2 regions of the Pseudomonas sp. 22526 genome follow, and region 2 is predicted to be linked to the other one. Evidence: predicted binding sites of a transcription regulator. Region 2 holds the regulator's gene; the other holds the start of a gene.
The links. The regulator sigma-54, encoded in region 2, starts transcription at its own class of promoters, with help from an activator protein. The targets are predictions, from matches to a motif close to ANTGGCATNNANNTTGCTNT.
Positions count from the first base shown of each region.

Region 1: a site for sigma-54 is predicted at 2,615-2,634, ahead of glnA (type I glutamate--ammonia ligase). Genes of this name have one in related genera too.

Region 1 covers NZ_JBQENK010000008.1:17,758-22,121, reverse strand. The annotation lists gene typA (translational GTPase TypA) at 1-806, opposite strand, end outside; gene thiI (tRNA uracil 4-sulfurtransferase ThiI) at 946-2,400, opposite strand; gene glnA (type I glutamate--ammonia ligase) at 2,731-4,137, shown strand; gene ACTJKT_RS13705 (hypothetical protein) at 4,299-4,364, shown strand, end outside.
Region 2 covers NZ_JBQENK010000002.1:350,204-354,567, forward strand. The annotation lists gene lptC (LPS export ABC transporter periplasmic protein LptC) at 1-265, shown strand, start outside; gene lptA (lipopolysaccharide transport periplasmic protein LptA) at 252-797, shown strand; gene lptB (LPS export ABC transporter ATP-binding protein) at 797-1,522, shown strand; gene ACTJKT_RS04015 (RNA polymerase factor sigma-54) at 1,705-3,198, shown strand; gene hpf (ribosome hibernation-promoting factor, HPF/YfiA family) at 3,278-3,583, shown strand; gene ptsN (PTS IIA-like nitrogen regulatory protein PtsN) at 3,596-4,060, shown strand; gene rapZ (RNase adapter RapZ) at 4,063-4,364, shown strand, end outside.

The DNA of each region.
Region 1 (4,364 bases), on a different contig from region 2:
GCTGCTTCTTCAACGTCCACACGGTGCAGACCGTGGTGGCCCATCAGCTTCAGGATACGGCCGTTGCGCTTCTTGCCTTCGGTGTCGATAGCGACAACCGGAGTGTTCGGCTTGACGCGACCGCGAGCGATACGGCCAACGCCGATCACACCCAGGAAGCTGTTGTAGTCCAGAGCGGAGATCTGCATCTGGAACGGACCGTCACGGTCAACGGCTGGAGCCGGAACGTTGTCGACGATCGACTGGTACAGCGGGGTCATGTCTTCAGCCATGTCGGTGTGGTCCAGACCGGCAATACCGTTCAGGGCCGAGGCGTAGACGACTTTGAAGTCCAGCTGTTCTTCGGTGGCACCCAGGTTGTCGAACAGATCGAAGATCTGGTCCAGAACCCAGTCAGGACGCGCGCCTGGACGGTCGACCTTGTTGATTACCACGATCGGACGCAGGCCGGCTTCGAAAGCCTTCTTGGTCACGAAACGGGTTTGCGGCATAGGACCGTCTTGGGCGTCGACCAGCAGCAGAACGGAGTCGACCATCGACATTACGCGTTCAACTTCGCCGCCGAAGTCGGCGTGGCCCGGGGTGTCCACGATGTTGATGTGGTAGCCGTTCCAGTTGATGGCGGTGTTTTTGGCCAGGATGGTAATACCGCGCTCTTTTTCCTGGTCGTTGGAGTCCATCACGCGCTCGTCGTTGAGCTCGTTGCGCTCCAGGGTGCCGGATTGACGCAGGAGTTTGTCTACCAGGGTGGTTTTACCGTGGTCAACGTGAGCAATGATGGCGATGTTACGTAGATTTTCGATCACTTGTGTATCTCGATCAGAGGATTCGGTGTGCTGACAACTGCTGGCAGCGATTAACAATAGAGTCCGGCAAGGCCGTTACAGCTTGACGGTGGCGTCGGGGGGCCGGTGACGCAAGCCACAGGCAAACAGCCCCGGGCACTTAGCTCGGTCTATAAACGCGCACATTGGCATGTCCCTCACTGAGCAGATGGTGAGCATGCAGGCGACTCATGACGCCTTTGTCGCAATACAGCAGGTACTGGCGAGTAGGGTCCAGTTCCTTGAAGCGAGCGTTCAATGCATAGAACGGCAGCGCTTTTATCTCGATGCCAGAAAGCGTAAGCGGGTCGTCTTCCTGAGCATCCGGATGCCGGATGTCGATCACGATCTGGCCCGCCAGCGCCTCGCTGACTTCTTCGATCTGCAAATCCTGGCCCAGTTCGTCGATCACCCGATCGATCGGCACCAGTTTGGCCCGCTCGATCGCACGCTCGAGCACCGCCATGTCGAATTCTTTCTCTTCATGCTCCACGCGATGGCGCTTGGCGTGGGTCTTGGGGTTCACCGAGATGACCCCGCAGTACTCCGGCATGTGCTTGGCGAAGTCGGCGGTGCCGATTTCGTTGGCCAGGTCGATGATGTCCTGCTTGTGGCTGGCGATCAGTGGGCGCAGCACCAGCTTGTCGGTTACGCAGTCGATGACCGAGAGGTTCGGCAGGGTCTGGCTCGACACCTGGGAAATCGCCTCGCCGGTGACCAGCGCGTCGATGTGCAGGCGGTCGGCGATGCTCGACGCGGCACGCAACATCATACGCTTCAAAATGACGCCCATATGACTGTTGTCGACTTTGCCGAGGATTTCGCCGAGCACTTCCTCGAACGGCACGCTGACAAACAGCACACGCTGGGAGCTGCCGTACTTCTTCCAGATATAGTGCGCGACTTCCATCACGCCCAATTCATGGGCACGCCCGCCCAGGTTGAAGAAGCAGAAGTGGCTCATCAGGCCGCGGCGCATGATCTGGTAGGCCGCCACCGTGGAATCGAAACCGCCGGACATCAACACCAGGGTCTGTTCCAGGGCGCCCAGCGGATAACCGCCGATGCTGTTGTGCTGGCTGTGGATCACGAACAACCGTTGGTCGCGAATTTCCATCCGCACTTCGATTTCCGGCTCTTTCAGGGAAATTCCGGCGGCGCCGCACTGCCGACGCAGTTGGCTGCCGACGTATTTCTCCACGTCCATGGAGCTGAATTCATGCTTGCCGGCGCGCTTGCAGCGCACGGCGAAAACTTTCCCCGCCAGGGCCTCGCCAAAGTGCTGCTTGCACTTGGCGACTATGTCGTCGAAGTCGCCCAGCGGGTATTCATCGACCTGCAGGAAATGCGCGATGCCCGGCATGCAGCTCAGGCGCTCGGTCATCTCCTTCAAGGCTTTCGGCTCGCTGACGGCGGTTTCCAGCTCGAGGTTGTCCCACACACCATTGACCACCACAGCCGGGTCCAGATCGCGGAGCACGGCACGGATGTTCTTGGCCAGCTGACGGATGAAACGCGTCCGTACCGGGCGGCTCTTGATGGTGATTTCCGGGAAAACTTTAACGATTAGTTTCATGAAAACAGCGCGCGCTGGGCCAGCCGAAAAAGGGGGGCGCGGATTATAGCGGAAATTGCTCAAGGTTTAACCAATTAATGTGCATCTGGTTTTTCGTGCACCAAAATGGGTCAACAAGAGATAAAAGCGCAACATTGCGGTGCGCCACTTTACCGATTTGCCCCAAATACCTCCCGGAATGCGTGAGTTTGGGGCATAAAACCCAACTCGGGGCACTGGCATGCAATTTGCTCCCTTGTGAGGCAGGTTGCCATGGCCGAGTATCTGCGCCGGCATCACCCACATTCTAAGGGCACACCAACACCCGCCCGAAGCCACCCGGAGGACACTATGTCGAAGTCGGTTCAACTCATCAAAGATCATGACGTCAAATGGATTGATCTGCGCTTCACTGACACCAAAGGCACTCAGCACCACGTGACCATGCCGGCCCGTGATGCGCTGGATGACGACTTCTTCGAAGTCGGCAAGATGTTCGACGGTTCCTCCATCGCTGGCTGGAAAGGCATCGAAGCCTCCGACATGATCCTGATGCCAGACGACGAAACCGCCGTGCTGGATCCGTTCACCGAAGAGCCGACCCTGATCCTGGTGTGCGACATCATCGAGCCTTCGAGCATGCAGGGCTACGACCGCGACCCTCGCGCGATCGCCAAGCGCGCCGAAGAGCACCTGAAAGCCACCGGTATCGGCGACACCGTATTCGCCGGTCCAGAGCCTGAGTTCTTCATCTTCGACCAGGTGAAGTTCAAGTCCGACATCTCCGGCTCGATGTTCAAGATCTACTCCGAGCAAGGTTCGTGGATGTCCGACCAGGACATCGAAGGCGGCAACAAGGGCCACCGTCCAGGCGTCAAGGGCGGCTACTTCCCGGTTCCACCGTTCGACCACGACCACGAAATCCGTACCTCCATGTGCAACGCACTGGAAGAAATGGGCCTGACCGTCGAAGTCCACCACCACGAAGTGGCGACTGCCGGCCAGAACGAAATCGGCGTCAAGTTCAACACCCTGGTGAAGAAGGCCGACGAAACCCAGACCCTGAAGTACGTCGTGCACAACGTTGCCGACGCCTACGGCCGTACCGCTACCTTCATGCCTAAGCCTCTGTATGGCGACAACGGTTCGGGCATGCACGTCCACATGTCGATCTGGAAAGACGGCAAGAACACCTTCGCTGGCGAAGGTTATGCCGGCCTGTCCGATACCGCCCTGTACTTCATCGGCGGCATCATCAAGCACGGTAAGGCCCTGAACGGCTTCACCAACCCGGCGACCAACTCCTACAAGCGTCTGGTGCCAGGCTTCGAAGCTCCAGTGATGCTGGCCTACTCGGCTCGCAACCGTTCCGCTTCGATCCGTATTCCTTACGTGTCGAGCCCTAAAGCCCGCCGTATCGAAGCGCGCTTCCCGGATCCGGCTGCCAACCCATACCTGGCCTTCGCTGCCCTGCTGATGGCCGGCCTGGACGGTATCCAGAACAAGATCCACCCTGGCGACGCCGCTGACAAAAACCTGTACGACCTGCCGCCTGAAGAGGCCAAAGAGATCCCACAAGTTTGCGGCAGCCTGAAAGAAGCCCTGGAAGAGCTGGACAAAGGTCGTGCGTTCCTGACCAAAGGCGGCGTTTTCAGCGACGACTTCATCGACGCTTACATCGCTCTGAAAAGCGAAGAAGAAATCAAGGTTCGTACCTTCGTACACCCACTGGAATACGAGCTGTACTACAGCTGCTGATCCGGTAGCGCCGCCACGCACGGCGTGACAAGAAAAGGCCTCCCTCGGGAGGCCTTTTTTATTGCCCGCCCATAGCCCCGGAGCATTCCCCCGGGCTATTCATCCATGGATAATCCGCGCCTCTCGCGCCCTCTGTCCGGCGCCTCGACGAAGGGATTCGTATGCAGTGGACTCGTTCTCTCGGCCTGATCGCCTGCCTGGCGTTCGGCAGCACCCAGGCGGCTCCT
Region 2 (4,364 bases):
GCACGGCGAAGTCAACCCGGATGGCACCCAGGTCGAGTTGATCGATTCGGTACGGGTTTCCCGCACCGACGAGAAAAATCGCAACCTGCTGATCACCACGACCCGCATGACAGTATTCCCGCAGAAGCAATATGCGCAGACCGATCAAGACGTTAGAATCGACGGCGCCGGCGGCGTGACGACTGGCAAGGGAATGAAAGCGTATTTGAAAGACGGCAGGATGAACCTGCTATCGAACGTAAGAGGACAGTATGAGGCTCGTTAAAACCCTCCCTATTTTGCTCGGTCTGGGCGCAGCACTGGGAAGCGTGAGCGCCTGGGCTCTGCCGAACGATAGCCAGCAACCCATCCGCATCCAGGCCGACGACGCTCAACTGGACGACAAGAATGGCGTAGCCACCTACAGAGGCGACGTGATCATCACCCAGGGCTCGATGAAGGTCACCGGCAATACCGTGACCATCACCCGCACCCAGACCGGTGACATTGACGTGGTGACCTCGGTGGGCAACCTGGCCTACTTCGAACAGATTCAAACCCAGGGCGACACCAAGCCGGTCCAGGGCTACGGCGTGACCATCCAGTACCACGCCGCGCAGAACCGCGTCGTGCTGATCGACCGCGCCAAAGTCGTCGACAAGGATGGCAACATCACCCAGGGCGAGAAAATCGTCTACGACACCAACAAGAAGCTGGCCAGCGCCGGCCGCGCCACCGGCAGCAAGGTCACCGAGTCGCGCCCACGGATCGACATGGTCATCCAGCCGAAAAAGAAAACTGACGAAAAGGCCCAGTAATGGCAACTCTGAAAGCTCAGCACCTGGCCAAGAGCTACAAGAGCCGCCAGGTCGTGCGTGACGTCAGCCTGTCCATCGACAGCGGCCAGATCGTCGGCCTGCTCGGCCCCAACGGCGCCGGCAAGACCACCTGCTTCTACATGATCGTCGGCCTGGTCCAGGCCGATCAGGGACGTATCCTGATCGACGACCTGGATGTCAGCCACCAGCCGATGCACGGCCGCGCCCGCGCCGGGATCGGTTACCTGCCGCAGGAAGCCTCGATCTTCCGCAAGCTCTCGGTGGCCGACAACATCATGGCCATCCTCGAGACCCGCAAGGAGCTCGACAAGGCCGGCCGTCGCCAGGAACTGGAAAGCCTGCTGCAGGAATTCCACATCAACCACATTCGCGACAACCTCGGCATGAGCCTCTCCGGTGGTGAACGTCGCCGCGTGGAAATCGCTCGCGCCCTGGCCACCGCACCCAAGTTCATCCTGCTCGACGAACCCTTCGCCGGCGTGGACCCGATCTCGGTAGGCGACATCAAGCAGATCATTCACCACCTGAAGGCCAAGGGCATCGGCGTGCTCATCACCGACCACAACGTCCGTGAAACCCTGGATATCTGCGAAACCGCCTACATCGTCAACGACGGCCAGCTGATCGCCGAAGGCGACGCCGAAACCATCCTCGCCAACGAGCTGGTCAAGGAAGTTTACCTGGGCCATGAGTTCCGCCTGTAAGCCCTGAGGTGTTTGGCTGGTCGCCAGAGCGCCCGCCCCAATAAAACCCTGCTGTTTTTATTGTTACAGCGCTCTAGGCAAACACTTCAGTTTCAGGCATATAATTTGCTTATGTTTGGCGCTCACGCGCCCTGTAGTGGATGGCGCATGTGCGCCGGCGAATAAGGTGTTAAGCCCCTGCCATGAAACCATCGCTAGTCCTCAGAATGGGCCAGCAGCTGACGATGACACCGCAGCTGCAACAGGCCATCCGCCTGCTCCAATTGTCGACCCTGGACCTGCAACAGGAAATCCAGGAGGCCCTGGAGTCCAACCCGATGCTCGAGCGCCAGGAAGAAGGCGACGACTTCGATAACACCGATCCGCTGGCCGACAACGCCGAGCAGAAACCCAATACCGATATCCAGGAACCCTCCTACCAGGAAACCGCCCCGACGGTGGACAACCTCGAGGACGGCGAATGGAACGAGCGCATTCCCAACGACCTGCCGGTCGACACCGCCTGGGAAGACGTCTACCAGACCAGCGCCAGCAGCCTGCCCAGCAACGATGACGACGAGTGGGACTTCACCACCCGCACCTCGGCCGGCGAAAGCCTGCAGAGCCATCTGCTCTGGCAGTTGAACCTGGCGCCCATGTCCGACACCGATCGCCTGATCGCCGTGACCCTGATCGACTGCATCAACAATCAGGGCTATCTGGATGAAACCCTCGAGGAAATCCTCGAAGCCTTCGATCCGGAGCTGGACATCGAACTCGACGAAATCGAGGCCGTCCTGCACCGCATCCAGCAGTTCGAACCCGCCGGCATCGGCGCCCGCAACCTGGGCGAATGCCTGCTGCTGCAACTGCGCCAGCTGCCCGCCAAGACCCCTTGGCTGACTGAAGCCAAGCGCCTGGTCACCGACTTCATCGACCTGCTCGGCAGCCGCGACTACAGCCAGCTGATGCGGCGCATGAAGCTCAAGGAAGACGAACTGCGCCAGGTCATCGAGCTGGTACAGAGCCTCAACCCACGGCCTGGTTCGCAAATCGAATCCACCGAAGCCGAATACGTGGTCCCCGACGTCATAGTGCGCAAGGACAACGAACGCTGGCTGGTGGAGCTGAACCAGGAGTCCGTGCCGCGCCTGCGCGTCAACCCGCAGTACGCCGGCTTCGTGCGGCGCGCCGACACCAGCGCCGACAACACCTTCATGCGCAATCAGCTGCAGGAGGCCCGCTGGTTCATCAAGAGCCTGCAGAGCCGCAACGAAACCCTGATGAAAGTCGCCACCCAGATCGTCGAGCATCAGCGCGGCTTCCTCGAGTACGGCGATGAGGCGATGAAACCGCTGGTCCTGCATGACATCGCCGAAGCGGTGGGCATGCACGAATCGACGATTTCACGGGTGACCACGCAAAAATTCATGCATACCCCTCGGGGCATTTATGAACTGAAATACTTTTTCTCCAGCCACGTAAGTACCTCCGAAGGCGGTGAATGCTCGTCCACGGCGATCCGCGCGATCATCAAGAAACTGGTCGCCGCGGAAAATCAGAAAAAGCCGTTGAGTGACAGCAAGATCGCTGGTTTACTGGAGGCACAAGGCATTCAGGTAGCCCGTCGTACCGTCGCCAAGTACCGCGAATCCCTGGGGATCGCGCCTTCCAGCGAACGGAAGCGGTTGATGTAGCCGCCGGGCTCGCCACAGCGTTTCAGTGGCAGGTCAATCGACCTGCCGCTTTATGCACTGGCAACGAAGGAGAAGCTGTATGCAAGTCAACATCAGTGGACACCAACTGGAAGTGACCGAACCCCTGCGCGCTTACATCGGCGAAAAACTCGACCGACTGGAGCGGCACTTTGACAAGATTACCAATGTGCAGGTAACGCTGGCCGTCGAAAAACTGAAGCAGAAAATCGAGGCCACGCTGCACATCCATGGTGGGGAAGTCGTCGCCAATGCAGAACATGACGACATGTATGCCGCAATCGACTTGCTCACGGACAAGCTTGACCGCCAACTGAAAAAGCATAAGGAAAAGCAACTCCACCTTCTCCAAGGCACGGGTCGCTAACACTCCCCTCCCATGATCCGACTTGAAAGCATCCTGACCCCCGGCCGTTCCCTGGTGAACGTGCCGGGCGGCAGTAAAAAACGCGCCCTCGAACAAATTGCCAACCTGATCAGCCGCGAAGTGCCTGATCTGGAGATGCAAGATGTCTTCGAAAGCCTGATTGCCCGTGAAAAACTGGGTTCCACCGGTTTTGGCAACGGCATCGCCATTCCACACTGCCGCCTCAAAGGCTGTGAGGCGCCCATCAGTGCCCTGATGCACCTGGACGCTCCCATCGATTTCGACGCCATCGACGGCGCCCCGGTCGACCTGCTGTTCGTACTGCTGGTCCCGGAAGCCGCCACCGATGCGCACCTGGAACTGCTCCGGCAGATTGCCAGCATGCTGGACCGCAAAGAAGTACGCGACAAGCTGCGCAGCGCCAGCAGCAACGAAGCCTTGTACAAGGTTGTCCTGGACGAACAGAACGGTCAGTAATCATGCGCTTGATCATCGTCAGCGGCCGCTCCGGCTCAGGTAAAAGCACCGCCCTCGATGTACTCGAGGACAATGGCTACTACTGCATCGACAACCTGCCGGCCGGGCTGTTGCCCGAACTGGCCGAGCGGGCGCTGATCCATACCGAACTGACGCAGCCACTGGTCGCCGTGTCGATCGACGCCCGCAACCTGCCCAGCCATCTGTCGCGCTTCCCCGAACTGCTCGAGGAAGTGCGCAGCCGGCATATCCAGTGCGATGTGCTGTATCTGGACGCTGACGAAGAAACCCTGCTCAAGCGCTT